DNA from 4 places in the Brevibacillus sp. SIMBA_040 genome. Region 2 is predicted to be linked to each of the others. Evidence: riboswitches for the same ligand, from Rfam matches in the RefSeq annotation. Region 2 holds a riboswitch; each other region holds the start of a gene.
The links. A riboswitch is a leader RNA that binds a small molecule or an ion and turns the genes downstream of it on or off. The one in region 2 is predicted to bind S-adenosylmethionine.
Positions count from the first base shown of each region.

Region 1: linked by a shared signal. The riboswitch ahead of metK (methionine adenosyltransferase) and the one ahead of SB752_RS12260 (BMP family protein) in region 2 are both predicted to bind S-adenosylmethionine.
Region 3: linked by a shared signal. The riboswitch ahead of SB752_RS02345 (2,3-diketo-5-methylthiopentyl-1-phosphate enolase) and the one ahead of SB752_RS12260 (BMP family protein) in region 2 are both predicted to bind S-adenosylmethionine.
Region 4: linked by a shared signal. The riboswitch ahead of SB752_RS30585 (hypothetical protein) and the one ahead of SB752_RS12260 (BMP family protein) in region 2 are both predicted to bind S-adenosylmethionine.

Region 1 is NZ_JAWRXI010000024.1:12,840-17,303, forward strand. Features, by position in the region: gene SB752_RS28075 (S8 family peptidase) at 1-1,941, shown strand, start outside; SAM riboswitch class I at 2,029-2,129, shown strand; gene metK (methionine adenosyltransferase) at 2,271-3,476, shown strand; gene SB752_RS28085 (polysaccharide deacetylase family protein) at 3,623-4,464, shown strand, end outside.
Region 2 is NZ_JAWRXI010000006.1:155,058-159,521, forward strand. Features, by position in the region: gene SB752_RS12250 (DUF3298 and DUF4163 domain-containing protein) at 218-835, opposite strand; gene SB752_RS12255 (methyl-accepting chemotaxis protein) at 1,002-2,477, shown strand; SAM riboswitch class I at 2,563-2,678, shown strand; gene SB752_RS12260 (BMP family protein) at 2,883-3,911, shown strand; gene SB752_RS12265 (ABC transporter ATP-binding protein) at 4,019-4,464, shown strand, end outside.
Region 3 is NZ_JAWRXI010000001.1:468,760-473,223, reverse strand. Features, by position in the region: gene SB752_RS02350 (2-hydroxy-3-keto-5-methylthiopentenyl-1-phosphate phosphatase) at 1-601, opposite strand, end outside; gene SB752_RS02345 (2,3-diketo-5-methylthiopentyl-1-phosphate enolase) at 598-1,812, opposite strand; SAM riboswitch class I at 1,964-2,073, opposite strand; gene SB752_RS02340 (sigma-70 family RNA polymerase sigma factor) at 2,256-2,753, shown strand; gene SB752_RS02335 (anti sigma factor C-terminal domain-containing protein) at 2,743-3,945, shown strand; SAM riboswitch class I at 4,038-4,185, shown strand; gene mtnK (S-methyl-5-thioribose kinase) at 4,351-4,464, shown strand, end outside.
Region 4 is NZ_JAWRXI010000030.1:44,913-49,376, reverse strand. Features, by position in the region: gene SB752_RS30595 (YcdB/YcdC domain-containing protein) at 1-1,776, shown strand, start outside; gene SB752_RS30590 (YjcZ family sporulation protein) at 1,849-1,959, opposite strand; SAM riboswitch class I at 2,177-2,278, shown strand; gene SB752_RS30585 (hypothetical protein) at 2,280-2,501, shown strand; gene metH (methionine synthase) at 2,482-4,464, shown strand, end outside.

The DNA of each region.
Region 1 (4,464 bases), on a different contig from region 2:
GGAGCAGTAAAAAACAATAATCAGCCACTCAATGAGTCGAATTCTGGACCTGAGCTTAGTCTAGTGGCTCCAGGCTTTAATGTGTATACAACCAAGCTGGGCGGGAAATACGGTCCATTTAGTGGGACCTCAGCAGCTGCGCCTCAAGTTGCAGGTGCTGCTGCTCTAATTCTTGCTAGAAATCCGAAAATGAGTCCTTTGGATGTCAGAATGCTGCTCTATCAGACAGCTACGAATCTTGGAGAGCCTGGATGGGATCGAACAACAGGATATGGCTTGCTAGATGTAAACAAGGCAGTACGCACACCAATGTCCATGGATTTTTTGGAGCCAAACAACACCAAGTCAACAGCCAAGGCATTTCCGATCGAGTCCCAAATACGGGGGAATCTTGGACCGAACGATACCGTTGATTGGTTTCGAATGGATATCCCCTATGATGGAAAAGTAAATTTTACTTCAACGATAAATTCTGGTGTAAGCTCGGCGATGGCGGCGACTTTTTATACAGAGAATCGGGAGCCCATCACGGAGTATTTTGGGAATGGGGATACCGTTACGGTACCAGCAAAAGCTGGACGCATGTATATACGCCTATTACGTACAGCAGGAGTGAACGCATTTACTTATGTTTTAACCAGCCGCTTCAACATCAACCCGGATCGCAACGAACCGAATGATACAGAAGCAACTGCAAGACCGCTTGTAGGAAATCAAATTAGCGTTACAGGTAACTTTCATTATGAAGGAGACCAGGACTGGTTCTCTTATTATGTGCGGGAATACGGTCAAATGGACGTAAGTATTACTCCTGATAATAAACGGATGGACATTTTGCTCGCGATCGGAAAACAGAGTCAAGGGAAAAACACAGTCTGGGATTCTCCTTATGATAATGGCACGCGTGATGACCCGTCTGAGCATGTCAGAAAAGAAGTGTCACCTGGCAAGTATTTGATCCGCATCAGCGAGTATGAGCAAAATGCGGTGAATGGGGAATATCGTTTGGACCTGGGCTTTACTCCGATTAAGAAAGATCCAAATGAACCGAATGATACGTATCTTCAAGCATCCCCGCTTGCAGGTGGAACCTTGATGACAGGGAATTTTCCAACGACAGCGGATTCAGACTGGTTCCAATTTAGGGTCAATGCCGAATCCTTCGTTAGTATTCGTGCTCCCTTCATTCCCGTCTCAAGTGGTGTCAGACTCGCCCTCTACAGTGAGAAAAACCTCAATTACGCGCTGGCCAGCACGAATGAAGTGGCGGAGCTCTCAGACCAGGGAAGAGAAATTATTGGCCTGCGACTGCAGCCAGGCAAATATTATATCCGTTTAAATAGTGGAGTACCTTTCCGCTATGATTTGTATCGCTTGACGGTCACCCAGCAGGTGCTTGTCGCAGGATATCGCGATATTTCCGACCATTGGGCGCGCTCGGAGATTGTGAAACTGAGTGGAAGAGGTATCGTCAAGGGCTTTGATGATGCGACATTCAAGCCGAATCAGGCAGTGACGCGGGCTCAATTTGCGACCATGCTCATTCAAGCGATGAGAGCGAGTGGACAATCTGTGGGCAGTACCTATAGAGGCAGTGCCTCTTTCAGCGATATGCCAAAAAGTCACTGGGCGTATAACAATTTGGGACTAGCTTATCAGCAAGGCATTTTGAGGGGATACCCAAATAATCGTATGAGACCCGACCAAGCCATCTCTCGTGCAGAAATGGCGGCTATGATTGCGCGAGCTCAAAAGGTTTTCCTGTTTGCGCCAAGTACTTCTTCCTTTCGGGATGTTCCAACAAACCACTGGGCGTTCTCATCGATTGAAGCACTATCTTCAAGAAAATGGATAAATGGATATGGAGCGACGTTTAAGCCACAGGGTATCGCGACCAGGGCTGAAGTCGTTGTCCTCATTTCAAAAGCGTACAAATTATAATCGCGCAAGCAAACGAATACGCCCTTTACCAAATGTGTCTATTGACACCATAGGAAAAAACAATTATTCTATATTCCGTAATGGATACTCTTATCCAGAGCAGGCGGAGGGACTGGCCCGATGAAACCCGGCAACCGACTAGAGCGGTGCTAACCAGCAGAACGGACATCTGTTCTGGCCGATAAGAGGATGAAGGAAGCATAAAGCGCTCAAACCTTTTCCTCCAAAAACGCGGAAAAGGTTTTTTTTATTGCGTTTACGTCGATAAAATCCTGTCTCGGCTACCACACTATTTGTATGAGGTCAAAGGAGGTATTTTTCTCATGGCTTTGCAAAAAGGTCGTCGTCTCTTTACATCTGAATCCGTAACTGAAGGGCATCCGGATAAGATTTGTGACCAAATCTCCGACTCTATCCTTGATGCGATTCTGTCTAAAGATCCAAACGCTCGTGTAGCTTGCGAAACATCCGTAACAACTGGTTTGGTGCTCGTAGCTGGTGAAATCACTACAAACACGTACGTTGATATTCAAAAATTGGTTCGTGAAACAATCCGTGAGATTGGGTATGATCGTGCTAAATTTGGTTTTGACGCAGATACTTGCGGTGTAATCACTGCTATCGGCGAACAATCCGCTGACATCGCTCTTGGTGTTGACCAAGCTCTGGAAGCGCGCGAAGGCAAAATGACTGACGCTGAAATCGAAGCAATCGGTGCTGGTGACCAAGGTCTGATGTTTGGCTTTGCTTGCAACGAAACACCTGAGCTGATGCCACTTCCAATCAGCATGTCTCACCAACTGGCTCGCCGTCTGACAGAAGTGCGCAAAAATGGCACACTGGCTTACCTGCGTCCAGATGGTAAAACACAAGTAACAGTTGAGTACGATGGTGACAAGCCAGTTCGTATCGATACCATCGTTATTTCTACGCAACATGCTCCTGAAACTACTTTGGAGCAAATCCAAAAAGACTTGGTTGAGCACGTAATTAAGCCAGTAGTTCCTGCTGAGCTGTTGGATGCTGAAACCAAATACTTCATCAACCCAACTGGCCGTTTCGTAATCGGTGGACCACAAGGGGATGCTGGTTTGACTGGCCGTAAAATTATCGTAGATACGTACGGTGGTTATGCTCGTCATGGCGGCGGTGCATTCTCCGGTAAAGATCCAACCAAAGTGGACCGTTCCGGCGCATATGCTGCTCGTTATGTAGCGAAAAACATCGTGGCTGCAGGACTGGCTGACAAGTGCGAAGTTCAAGTAGCTTACGCGATCGGTGTAGCTCAACCAGTTTCGATCGCTGTAGATACGTTTGGTACAGGAACCATTTCCGAAGAAGATCTGGTGAAACTGGTTCGTAAAAACTTCGATTTGCGTCCTGCTGGTATCATTAAACAGCTTGACCTGCGTCGTCCTATCTACAAACAAACAGCTGCTTATGGCCACTTTGGACGTAACGACCTGAATGTTCCTTGGGAGCAAACAGACAAAGCGGAAGTGCTGAAGCAAGAAGCAGCACAACTGGCAAAATAAGAACGGTAGTGAAAGAGCCTAGTACTGTTACTAGGCTCTTTTTTCTGTGGAAATCAAAATCGTTGGGAGTTATTGGGGTGGGGTGAACAAAGGAATTTGTAGGGTTATGTCGAATCTCCTAAAATGGGAAGTGAGGAGGGGTTTTTTTGCCGAAAAGAAGGCTCTTCCTGATCGTGTTTGTAACCTTTTTGTTACTTATTGTGGCTGGTGGATTACTGGGAGAATCGGATTTGGTAAAAAAGAATGCACAAAAACTGCAACCTTTTCCCCAAGTTGATACGTCTAACTACATAAGTGGCGCACAGAATGCTGAGCCAAACGTCACAGCAATCCAAAAAGCAACTGCAGTCCCGAAAAAGTGGTACAAAAATCAGGTTGTCGTATTAACGTATCATCATGTGACTGATCAAACCGATCAGAGATACGTCATATCGCCAGAACTATTTGCGAGGCACATGGCGTTTCTGCATGAAAATGATCTACATCCTATATCGCTTGCAGAGTTTGTGCAATTTGTTCAGACGGGGACCTTGCCAACGGAGAATGCAGTACTCATTACATTTGATGACGGATATGAGAGTTACTATACAGAAGCGTTTCCGATTATGCGTGAATACGGTTTTCCATCTGTCAATTTTGCCATTGCAGGCAGGATACGAGATGTAGCAGAACGAAAGCGAGTAAACATGACGACGCCACTGTCGCGTCAACAAGTAAATGAAATGATAGCCTCTGGACTGGCTGATGTTGCCTCTCATACGTACAGCTTGCACGAAGAGGAAGAGAGCAACAAATGGGGCGATCTTGGACCAGGGACGGCCCCTGTCTATCTGAAAGATCTAAACCGATTGGAAGTTGAAAAGGAGTATAGGAATCGACTCTATGTTGATTTCGTTATGTCACGAGTAGGTCTTGGATCGTGGATTGGTTACGATGTGAAAGCACTCTCCTTGCCATTTGGCTATACGAACGATATTGTGCTGGAAAC
Region 2 (4,464 bases):
ATATATGATAGGCTTGATTGCTTAAGTAAATATGTACAAATATCATACTAACAGCTTGGAGGATATAAGTAAATGTTTATTCGATTGGAGCAAGATTGTATTTTCTTACAAATGGGAAACGCACGGACTGAAGACTTGTCAGCAATGGGCACAAAAAAACGCTGATGCCCGTTGTATCATCGCACCAGCCTGGATGGTATGAAAAACGACCTTGAAATCAGTCAGCAGCCATAATGCTGAGTGGCCCGGTTTCGTTCATGATTGGCTCGAGATCGTAGACGGAGATGGGGAACATGGGGAAACCAACATAGTAAGGCGTAATTTCGTACAACTGAAAATAGATGACAAGAGCTTTGTCAGCGAGATAGAAATCCTGGTCAGGCTTAATCGAAGTAAATCCGTTCAGGGTAGGGATATTGCGCTCTTTGATTTGCAGCTTGATGTTATCCGAGATTACTTTGACATAGTCACTTCCGGGCTTGAACAGATCACGCAGCGTGAATAGCTTGCCTGTCTGAATATCTGCCGTAACCGAACCCATAAATGTCATGCCATGGGCCATTTGCGGAGTATAGGCATAGTTAGTCAATGTCACACTGAAGATGCCTCTCTCATTGCTTTTGATCTCGTAGCTACCTTGCATCTGTGTATTTCCGGGTACCTGCACACGCTGCTGCTCATGGATCAGCCCCTGAACGGTTTGGAGAATAGCTTTGTTAATATCCTTTTCTGCCTGCTGATTCGCGAGTCCAGCGAGCTGTGGATAGTAAATGGTCGTGTTTTGGCGGGAGATGGTACGTGTCAGCACAGTGGCTGGCAGTTGGTTGAGTTCCACTTTGGTTGTTCCTTTCGTTCTTGATTGAAAAAAATGTTTGGTTACATCAGCCTATTCCAAATTATTTTTGCTGTTCTTACTTTTTTCACATATTTGGTTATAAAGTTCGGCTTATAATGGAGAAAGATGCCGATATAAATAAAAACGGAAATAAAGGAGGGCGATTATGGTTCAATTGGTACGCAATACGTTGACAAATAAAGAAGGCTTTATGATTTTTATCTTATGGAATCATCTTTGGATGGCAGGTCTTATTACCTATTCGACTGGCGTGGAATTTTGGAAGCTTACATCAGTGGGACTGCTGATTACCTTGATCGTGTCACCGCTTTACTTCATTCGAAAAAACAGCCATATCATTCGTTATTTAGTGGCTGTGGGCTTCATGTATTATGCGATAACCTTTGACCATTTTACGACCTATGAAGAAGTACCTTTTCTTGCATTTATAGTAATTGGTTTTTTAGCAGCGTATTTGGATTGGAAGCTGGTCGTATTTACAGGGGTTGTCCAGATTATTTTGTCGGTTGTTGGCTTTTATACAGGTACATATGAGATTTTCAGTGGTGATTTTGATGAAGTGAACATGGTTCTGCGCATTTCTGCGATCCTCATGATGATGGGGGCGATGACCTATCTCTGTCTGGCTGGACAAGCTTCTCTGAACAAAGCGAATGCGGCTCGTCAGGAAGCGGAGGAGAAAGAGAAACGTCTGGAAGAAATGCTGGGCCAAATCCAGTTGATGACGGACCAATTGGATCGTACGTCCGAGCATGTGCATGAGCACGCAGAAGGTACGAAGCGCAATACGGACGAGATGATGATCGCCTTCAAGGAAGTAGCGACAGGTATGGAGTCGCAAGCTAACTCTACCGTGAAGATTGAAGAAGAGGTGCAGTCGATTGATTCCGAGATCGTAGCCGTAACCAATCAGGCAAATGCGATGAAGAGTGAATCGGATCACAATAACCGTCGTCTGACTGACAGTGTGACGATGATGAATGAGCTGTCTATGCAAATGGACCAAATCGTACAGTCGGTAAATGTAGCGGCTTCAACGATCCATCAGCTCAATCGTCAGGCGAACCGCGTGGAGGAAATTGTAGGTGCTATTAATCAAATTGCAACACAGACCAACCTGTTGGCATTGAATGCTGCTATCGAATCGGCACGTGCGGGTGAGCATGGACGCGGCTTCGCAGTCGTTGCGGATGAGGTTCGGAAGCTGGCTGAACAAAGCGCCACAGCTACCCAGGAAATTAGTGAGATTCTGAAGGTGCTCCATCAGGAAAGTGAAAATGCAGTACAGCAAATTAGCAGTGGAGAAACGTCTGTTGCCAAAGGACAGGAGCTGGCAGTAAAAACAGTTGCTTCTATTGAAGCGGTGCGGACGGGAATGGTTGCATTCCTGGAGGCAGCCGATCAAGTGCGCTCCAGTATGGACCGGGTAAAAATGCGCTCCGGTGAAGTGGCAGTAGAGATGTCAACCATTACTGCTGTAACGGAGCAATCGGTTGCCAATCTGGAAGAGCTTTTTGCGACAGCAGAAAATCAGCATCAAAAGGTGCGAGAAATTACCGAAGAGCTAGGCGAGTTAAATACGCTGTCCCATCGTTTGCAGCAAACGTTTCACAAAGAATAGTAACGAAAGTTTGGAACCAAAAAACAATTGCATTTTTGAGGCGTTCTGCTAGAATAATCATCATTATAACTTGATAGATTCACCTACCTTATCTAGAGAGGCGGAGGGACTGGCCCGATGAAGCCCGGCAACCACTGTACGTACGTGTACAGTAAGGTGCCAATTCCTGCAAAACCTGACCGGGGTTTTGACAGATGAGGAAGAGGACTGCCTCGGACGCAAACTCTTCCTCAGGGAAGAGTTTTTTTGTTTTTATGCTAAAGAGGGGGAATTTGCGAACGATAAAGTGTATATGAAGTGAAATATTCGTAATTACTATTGAAATTTACGTCCAAAAGACGTACATTACGTATTGGAATAGAGAAAAACGATCGAAACGGACGAACAGGAGAAGGAGACGACACCATGAAAAAGTTGTTATTGGCATTAACCACATTTGCAGTATTGGCAGCAGGTTGCTCGGCAGGCGGCAATGCACCTGCAGATAAATCAGAAGGACAAGCAACAGGACAAGAGGGCGCAGCGAAAAAGCGCATTGCATTGATCCTGCCAGAAAAAATCGGGGTAAATCCGTTCTTCCAGCAAATGGATGAGGGTGCGAAAAAAGCTGGACAAGAGTTCGGCGCAGAAGTGAAGAGTATCGAGTCCACTGACCATGGCGCGATTGAAGAAAACCTGCGTGTAGCTGTAGCAGAAAAGTATGATTTGATCATCACTTCTTCTTTTGAAGCTGAGGATGCATTGAAAAAAGTAGCAGCAGAAAATCCTGATCAGAGCTTTGCGATAATCGATACGGTAGTAGATTTGCCAAACGTTCGCAGCGTAACGTTCCGTGAGCAGGAAGCTGCATACCTGATGGGTGCGGCAGCAGGTCTGGCTACCAAGACGAACAAAGTTGGTATGGTCGTAGCGATGGATATTCCGCTGTTGAAAAAATGGACAGGCGGCTTCCAGGAAGGGATGAAAGCAACAAATCCTAACGCAGAATTCCTCGTGAACTACGTAGGCAGCTTCTCTGACCCGGCAAAAGCAAAAGAAATGGCGCTATTGCAAGCATCCAAAGGCGCTGACTTCATCAATGGTGCAGCTGCAGTAGGGGACCTGGGCGTTTTTGAAGCAGCGAAGGAAAAAGGCTTCTATACAGCAGGACAAGACGTTGACCGCACGACAATCGACCCTGAGCACATCGTGTTGTCTCAGCTGAAAGGTACGGATGCAGCAGCGTATGAAACAGTGAAGGCGTTTGTAGAAGGCTCCCTGAAGCCAGGCGTAGTAACGTATGGTTTGAAAGAAAAAGGTGTGGGCGTGACGTACGTAACACATGAGAGCCAAACGCCACTGAATGCGTTTATCGGTCAAGAAGTTATCGACAAAGTAAAAGCGATCAACGATGAGATTGTAGCTGGAACGCGCAAAGTTCCAGACACGTTCTAAAAGAATACACACAGTGCATTGATGTGACCGACTACAGCTGTGTAGTCGGTCACGATTGTGTTAGAGGAAGTTTATAGGCGGCAGCACAGGATAAAGGAGGAGTGGGAATGGCCTATCGTCTGGAAATGAGGGACATGACCAAGAAATACGGAGATTTTATTGCCAACGACAAGGTGTCTTTCTCACTGGCTGCTGGCGAAGTACACGCAATCGTTGGTGAAAATGGAGCAGGCAAAACGACGTTGATGCGGATGCTGTACGGCATGGAGCAGCCAACTTCAGGAGATATCGTGATAGGCGACAAAAAAGTCACGTTCCGTGGCCCAGAAGATGCTATTCGGAGCGGAATCGGAATGGTTCACCAGCACTTTATGTTGTTTGGTGAGTTCACTGTGACTGAAAACATCGTGATCGGATATGAACCGAAGCAGGCTGGCTTTTTCAAAAGAAAAGAAGCTGTGGATAAAGTTCGTGCACTAAGTGAGCAATACCGTATCCCGATTGATGCACAGGCACAGGTGTCCAGCTGCTCGATCGGTGAGCAGCAACGGGT
Region 3 (4,464 bases), on a different contig from region 2:
GAGGCAATTGCAGCTCCTCTGATTTCTGGGCGAGGAAGGAGCGTGCGATGACAAAATTAGCGATCTTTGCACCTGCCAAATCAGTGATGGAATCGCCGATGACGACGCGGTAGTGATTCGCTGAGTCATAGCGGCGAATGATGGTGGTCTTGCACATTCCACAGCCGTTTGTGCAGTGCTCGTCGCAGGAATGCGGCCACGTAATGGTAATACGCTCGCCTGAGAAATCACTGCCATTACAGTAGATAGGCACATCGGACAGATCGAACGGTGCGAGGATCGGCTCTACGAAAAAGTCGATTCCACCGCTCGTAATTAACAGCTCGATACCTTCGCTGCGGCAAAAGCTTACAAACTCCGCAAAGCCGGGACGAATAGAAGCTTCGTTTACGATATAGTCCACGATCTCTTGGCGCAGGGAAGAGGGGAGAAGCTGAAACAGCTTGCCTACCCCTTCCTGTACGCTAATTTTTTGGGAAAGGATTTGCTCGGTCAGCGCTTCCCACTCAAGGGGAGCAAATTTGCGAACAATCGCTACGATATTGTCTTTTTCCGTGATGGTTCCATCAAAATCGCAGAAGAGGACCAGCTTTTTGCTCATCGTCCGCCACCCCATTTCTCTAGGGCAATAGCCAGCTCTGGCGATTCGGACGCGGCATCCTGCAACGTACGTCCAGCAGTGACCCCCTGGATCGCAGCGACGAATGCTTTTGCTCCCGCAGTCGCTCCGCTTGGATGGCCGTGAATTCCACCGCCAGCATTGACGATTTGATCCAAGCCGAAGTCTGCAAACAGCTGTGGCACAAGTCCAGGATGGATTCCCGCGGACGGAACGGGGAATGAACGGCGAATGCCTTCCAGTGGTGCTGTGAGCTTTTGGGCAAGCTGGAGTGCTTCCGATTTGTCCAAGGCTACATTGCCGTACGGGGATGGGAACAGCACCAGGTCAGCACCTGCAATCCGCATCAATGTACCAAGCAAGAGCGGAGTGGCAATTCCGTAATCAGGCGATGGATAATACGCACCAGCCAATGCCGGGTGAGCCATGATGGGCACGCGAACATCAGGGTCCTGTGCCAGTCTGTGCAGAGCGTCAAAGCCAAAGGCCAGTACGTTGAACAACAGACAATCTGCACCAGCCTCAACTGCACGCTTTGCCTTTTCATTCAGCTCGTTTACAGGACCAGTCAGGTTGGCTGCATACAGGACAGGCTTGCCTGTTTCCGCTTCTGTTTCCACTGCAATTTGCTTGAACGCTTTGATTCGCTCCAGGAAAGGGGCACGATCATCTGCAAAGAAGATTTCGTCATCTTTGACCAGATCAACACCGCCCAATGCCTGGGCACGAAACTGCGTTTTCAAATCATCAAAAGGAAGGCCGAGGCAGGACTTGAAAATGCTCATCAGAAGAGGGCGATCGTGCGCACCTAAACGGCTGCGTAGTCCGTCGATTCCATATTTCGGACCAGGGAAAGCTGTCAGGAATGAATCGGGAAAAACGACGTCAACGAGCTTGATTTTCCCATCCATGGAGAGCTTTCCGAAAATGCCTGTCAACAGAGACGGAATATCTTGTGTAAAATTCCGAGTAGGGTAGCTGACGGTTATCAAACCACGAGTTTCCCCGTCCGGAAGTGTTTCAAGCGGGGTCGCACTTACGGCTTCGCCCAAATATGGCTGCAGCTCTGCTTGCTTGGCAGCGGGCAGGTCAGTCCATGATCCGACTGTCATTCCGACTGCGATCGCAGCTGCTTTTTTGTTTAGATCCTTGGCTTGTGTCAGATAGGTTACGAGGATGCGTTGCTCACTCATGCCAGGGCTAATCCTCCTTTTTGTTCGTGCAGGAAATGTAAAAAGCCTCCCCGTGAGTAGGGAGGCGGTTGTCGACTATAAAAGAGTCTTCGTCTCCTCTCATCTCTCGGGTCAGTAGCCGAGACGCGCAGAAGTGGTTCTCCTGTCTCGACTCTTATCCGTTGGAATTAGCACCGTTTCGCTATTCTATCAATCAAAAATAGAAGAGCGCCGGTTGCCGGGCATCATAGGGCCAGTCCCTCAGCCAGCTCGCGATAAGAGTAATATGGTTCACACGCTGCTAAATCGTGTGCGATACCATCATGATATGACGATCTGAACCGGGAGTCAAATTGTTTTTCCGCCAAGTGTGCACAAAAGAACAAAAGGAAATGTGGACGAAGTGAAACTTTTTTCCATTCCAAGCGTGGTAGTCAATGAAAGGGTGTGGAAGCGTTGGGAAAGTGAGCTTGGACGACGTGTACAAACTGCACGTAAACGATATATACCGCTACCTTTTCCGGCTGACACGCGATGCACGGCAGGCAGAGGACCTGGCGCAGGAAACCTTTTTCCGCGCCTTTTTGTCCCTGGACGATTACCACGGGGAAAAAGTCAGGCCGTGGCTGTTCAAGGTAGCGTACCACGCCTTTGTCGATTGGCATCGTAAACAGACGAAGCGACCCTTGCAGCTGGTAGGGCAGCTTCCTGAACAAGCTGACCAGCAGGTGGATGATCCTGCGGAAACTGTGGTGCACAAGGAAATGTGGGAAATGGCTCAGGAAATTCTTCTGCAGCTACCAGAAAAGCAAAAGCAGGTCATTCTGCTTGCAGCAGCTTCCTTTTCCTATGCAGAAATCGCAGAAATATTGGGTATCGATGTGGCTGACGTAAAGCGTTCTCTGTTTCGAGGGCGGCAAAAGATGCGAAAGTTGTGGAGGGATGGAGCAGATGGAGAATAAAGACAAAAATAGCAGGGATCAAAAGCTGCTCGCTTACCTGCGAGGAGAAATGACAGAGGGCGAGGAGCAAAGGCTCGGGGAAGAAGTAATCAGAGATGAGGAGTACGCCCAGCGATTGGAACGGCTTCTGCTGGGGGAAGAGCAAGGCACGGGCTCTGACCCAGGCAAAGAGGCCCCTGCCGCTCTTACAGAAGAGAAACAGCGGGCTATCATTCGGCGGGGTAAATGGAGGATGCGCCTATCGAATTCCGCGTTTACGATGGCGCTTGCCTTTTTTGCAGGTGTCTTGCTGTTTGTGGTGAACGGCTGGTTTGGTTCCCTGATGCACGACGATTTGTTCCGGGTCGCCAAGGATATGGTCAACTTCACGCAGCCGGGCGTGAGTGTAGGTAGCAGTGGCTCAGAGGTCGGTTTATTTTACGGGAAGATCAGGATGGAACTGCGTGAGCGGGTGGGGAGCGAGGACAAAAACGCCGGAAGCTTCGAAAGCACCAACTATTTGTGGAAGACAAGTGCCAAGCCAGAGTGGACAAACGGGATCAGGGAGCAAAAGCTCTTTTTCAGCTATCCGATTACGGGGCAGAAGGTGACGCTGGCGGACTCGGAGTATCTACGTACACCTGCCTGGACGACGATGGGAAAGCTGCCGGAGGGCACAGTATCTCAGCTGGCTATCTCCTTTGACCATTTTTTGAGCTACGAGGAATATTACTCGCTTATTTCCCGCTATGTTAGCAGTGATGCATATGAAACAGTCTGGTTTGCTGTCGATTCAGGGCAGGAGCAGGCACGCAGTGATGCTGGGGAAGGAGTTCGTCTTCTCGGCGCTGGTGACGTCTGGGGGTTTGCGGAGCGGGAGCTTAATTACGGGAATGCCCCGATTCTGGTCAATGGCGAAGGACTGCGCCGGGCAGCAGTTTATTTGAGCGAAATGAAATATCTTACCGAACAGGAGCGGCTGACCAATGAAATAGGGTTTAGCTTGGTTTCTAGGAGCAAGCCGCAAATTGCCGAGCGTTACCAGTACATGCAAAAAAATGGCGTCCGTATTTATGGTGCTGTTTTGACCGGACCGACCAAGGAGTTACTCAAGCTGCAACAGGAAAAGTCGATTACAGCGGCCTTTTTGGGCAAGGTGGACTGGTGGAATTGGGATCGCCCAGCTGCTTCCGGTACGCACTATAGCTGGTAGTAAAAATGGATGGGGGCAGCTGAAAAAGGGTGTTGACAGCGTGTAAGTGTGGCTGTATGATTCAAACTAAATCATAATTGCATACGATGGATACCTTATCCAGAGAAGGTGGAGGGACTGGCCCGATGATACCCGGCAACCGACATGACGCTCTTTGGTCGCTTTTGTAGCGATTAAAGTTTCAGGCGACGTGCACGGTGCTAATTCCTGCAGAAACAAAAGTAGTCTGGAAGATAAGGGGGACAAGGACACGTTTGTTTTGTACGTGACGACAGCGACCTCTTTTCTTCGGGAAAAGAGGTCTTTTTGCATGTCTGCAATGGCTACCGTTTGATTGCTAGACTGGGGCAAGCATCCAGTCCACTAGAGATAAATACAAAATGACATTGAGGGGAGTAATGAATCATGGCTTATCGTGCGTTGACCGAGCAGGAAGCAGTGGAGTACGTAAAGGGTTTGCCAGGTCTGTTTACTGAGGGAGCAGAGCTGACGAGTCACGAAATCGGGGATGGAAACCTC
Region 4 (4,464 bases), on a different contig from region 2:
AATACGACGACTGGACAGATACAGTGGTATCGCTATGAGAAAGAGGAAGCGCGGGAAGGGGAGCTTCCGGACCTGGAGTCGGCAGAGCAAAAGGCGATAGCTTTTCTTGCGTCCGTACTTGGAGAAGAAAGCAAGCAGTATGCTCATATATCTTCGCATAAATTGACAGATGAAGGAATGCGCAACGGTACGTGGATGAACGTAACGTTCCAAAAAGAGCAGGAAGGTGCTCGAATTCCGTTTGACATCATATCTGTTCAAATTGACAGCGAGGGCCAGGTGGCATTTTTCGGTCGTACAAACAAAGAGGAACAGGAGCTGTTGGGGAAATTGACGAAGTCTCTTCCAGAGCTGAATCCATCGCCAGCACTGGATAACAAATCGATGTATTACGACGGTTTCGAAATAATGCTTGGAAATGCAGATGATGATGATTGGAATCAGGCGTTAATCAGCGTGTCTGGTAAAGCTGAGGATTTGCGGACCTATCGTCTAATTCAGGAAGTGGGGATTTGGAAGGAAGCCCCGGAAGCTCTGGCAAAGAAAACGGCAAACCATTTCCTGCAGGACATGCTTGGAGCGGACAGTAAAAATTACCGATACTCGTACAAAAACGACTCGATTGAATACCAGCGATATTACAATGAGCTGCCGGTCATGAATGATACGATCCGGATATCTGTTAATCAAGCGGGACGGATTGTCTATTATTCCAAAGAAGCGATGAAAAAGCATGAGCTTGCATCTTTTCCGGATGGAAAATCTGCCGTTTCTGTAGAGAAGGCAAAAAAGGAAATGGAGGCCAACATCAAATTAAACTACTTGCAGCACTTTCCCGTTAATCGAGATCGAGCATCAGGGAAGGTAACACAAACAAAGCCCCTGCTGGAATATACGATGTCTGTATCCACCTCCCAGCTCGGTCAACCTTCTTCACTGGGCTGGTACATTGAAGGAACGAGTGGAAAGATTGCCTATAGCACCGGAAACAATGGCCTTGACTACGATCGACGGAAGGAAGAACAAGCATTTGCGTTTCAACCCCCCGAAAGCTATAGCATCGTCACGTCAAAAGAAGAAGCGAAGAAATTGCTGCACAAAGAATTCGGTGTGAGTGTGGAGAGCTTCAAATATGCCGAATACGAAAACCGTGATCCACAATCGAAACATGCTCGAAAAAATTATGTATGGACTGACAACAGCGAAAAGCGTTATGTAGTAGAAACCGATGAACAATCAGGACGAGTCATGGCACTCGGAATACCTCGTCAGGGCAGCCAAGTGACGATCCAGCGCGCGGAGGCGGAAAAAGCGGCGTTGGAGATGCTTGAGAAATACATCGACCCGGCGGTAAAGGAAGTGCAGCTGGCAGAGGTTGTCGAGCCTGGCGCTGCAACACCTGTGGCATCAGGCAACTGGGGATTTGAATTCTTCATGAGCAAAGACGGTATTCCTGTTCTCGATAAGCAGCCAAATGAAGCGTATATCGTAACTGTCGATCCTTCCACTGGGAAGGCAAACGGGTTTGAAAACAGAAGAGAGACAGATGCGCATGTGGAGCTCCCGGACGCAGCCTCCGTCATTTCAAAGGAACAGGCTGTAGAACAGTATCTGCGCGCAATGCCATTGCAGCTTGTGTATCTTTTGAAGAATGAGGACAATGAATGGCTCGATCGTCCGATACTGGCCTATATCCCTTGGAGTCATGACGAGAATGCAGGCAAGCTTTTGCATATTGATGCACGAACCGGCGAAATCGTGAAGGAGCCTTACTAACAGAAAACAAAAAAGGGCTATGCCCAAGCCACGCAAATGGCTTTAGGCGATAGCCCCTTTTCTACAGGTTAACTAGCAGCCGCCGTCACACGAACACGCAACAATGACCAGCAGGATAAACAGTACGAGCACCAATGCGAAGCTGTCGCCAAAGAATCCGTTTCCGCAGTAAGATGTACTCATTTTTGTTTCCCCTCCTTTCCGTTATGCTCTAGTCTATACACGAACGCACAGGTTGGCGTGGGCGAATGACTAGTCATGATAAAAATGGGCGCAGGGGGAGCATACAGGAGTAAATAATAGACAAATTCTCAATTGACGAAGAGACAGGGGGGTGTTAAGATACTGTCAAACGTCAATCACTTTTGACAAAAAACGAATAACTCCATAAAATGTACGACTCTTATCCAGAGAGGCAGAGGGACTGGCCTGATGAAGCCTCGGCAACCGGTAAAAATCCGGTGCCAATTCCAGCAAAGCTACGCGCTTTGAAAGATAAGAGGATGGTTCAGGCGTTGCTGTATCCGCGGACAAATCCTCTTCTTTCTAAAGAAGAGGATTTTTTTCGTGCCATTAGGAATTTACAAAATTCCAAAGGCCAGTATCAGGGCAACCGCGACATTCGCCAGCTGGTATGGCGTAGTCAGGTTTTCTCATCTTCGATTAAAGAAATAAGCCATTGCAGTGGAGAGAAGGAGCAAGTTGATGAAACCTACTTTTCGTGAACAACTTTCCCGAAAAATTCTGATTTTGGATGGTGCGATGGGCACAATGCTGCAGCAGGCGAACCTTACTGCTGACGATTTCGGTGGCGATGAATACGACGGCTGTAACGAGCTGCTGAATTTGACCCGACCTGATGTCATCCGGTCTATTCATGAGAAATATTTGGAAGCTGGAGCAGATATTGTAGAAACCAATTCTTTTGGTGGGGCTTCTATCGTATTGGCTGAGTACGATGTGGCTGACAAGGACATGGAGATTAATATTGCAGCAGCACGCTTGGCGAAGGAAGCTGTCGACGCATACTCCACAAAGGAGTGGCCACGCTTTGTAGCGGGTGCCATGGGGCCAACCACCAAAACCCTCTCACTTACAGGTGGCGTTACGTTTGAAGAACTTGTCGAAGCTTACTACCGTCAGGCAAAAGGCTTGATCATTGGTGGCTCTGACGTGCTTCTCTTGGAGACATCTCAGGATACGCTCAACGTTAAAGCGGGCGGTATCGGTATCCGCAAAGCATTTGACGAGCTGGGAAAAGAAATTCCCGTGATGCTTTCAGGAACCATCGAGCCGATGGGAACGACATTGGCAGGTCAAAACATCGAAGCTTTTTATATCTCCCTGGAGCACTTAAAACCGGTAACGATTGGTTTGAACTGTGCGACAGGTCCAGAGTTTATGCGTGATCATCTCCGTACCTTGTCCGGACTTGCACAATGCGGAGTAAGCTGCTATCCCAATGCGGGTTTGCCCGATGAAAATGGTCACTACCATGAAACCCCTCAAGGCCTCGCTTCCAAAATGCTCGCGTTTGCTGAGCAAGGCTGGTTGAACGTCGCTGGTGGATGCTGTGGTACCACACCGGATCATATCCGGGCAATGGCTGAGGCGTTGAAGGACTGTAAGCCACGAAGCGGTGCTGCCGATTCCGTAAGTGCAGTCTCCGGGATTGAGGTTGTGTATGTGGAAGACGACAGTCGTCCTCTGCTTGTAGGGGAGCGTACAAACGTTATCGGTTCTAAAAAATTCCGCGATCTGATCGCAGCCGGTCAGTATGAGGAAGCATCCGATATTGCCCGTGCACAGGTAAAACGTGGAGCACACGTAATCGACATTTGTTTGGCTGACCCAGACCGTGAAGAATACGAAGATATGGAAAAATTCCTGCAATTCATCGCGAAAAAGGTAAAAGCCCCTCTCATGATCGATTCGACCGATGCCAAGGTGATGGAGCTGGGATTGCGTTATTCCCAAGGGAAAGCGATTCTGAACTCGATTAACCTGGAGGATGGATTGGAACGGTTTGAAGAGGTTGCTCCGCTGATCCACAAATATGGCGCAGCGGTTGTTGTTGGCACGATAGAAGAAGCAGGGATGGCGGTTACGCGCGAAAAGAAGCTGGAAGTAGCGCAGCGCTCCTACGATATCCTCGTCAAGCAATACGGCATGAATCCGCAAGATATTATCTTCGATCCACTAGTCTTCCCTGTGGGGACAGGTGATGAACAATATATTGGTTCTGCAAAAGAAACAGTCGAAGGCATTCGCTTAATCAAGCAAGCGATGCCAGAGTGCAAGACCATCTTAGGTGTAAGTAACGTTTCCTTTGGATTGCCGGCCGCAGGACGCGAGGTGCTGAATGCAGTGTTCCTGTACCACACGACACTAGCTGGGCTAGATTACGCAATCGTGAATACAGAGAAGCTGGAGCGTTACGCGTCGATTCCTGAGAGCGAAAGAAAGCTGGCCGAAGCGTTGTTGTTTGAGACCAATGATGAGACTCTCGCTGCCTTTACCGAATTTTATCGCCAAAAGAAAAGGGAAGTGAGTGTCGAGGTATCCTCATTGACTTTGGAAGAGCGTCTTGCTCGCTATGTCGTTGAAGGCTCCAAAGATGGATTGACTGAAGATCTGAAGCTGGCTCTGGAAAAATACGTGCCGCTTGAAATTATCAATGGTCCATTG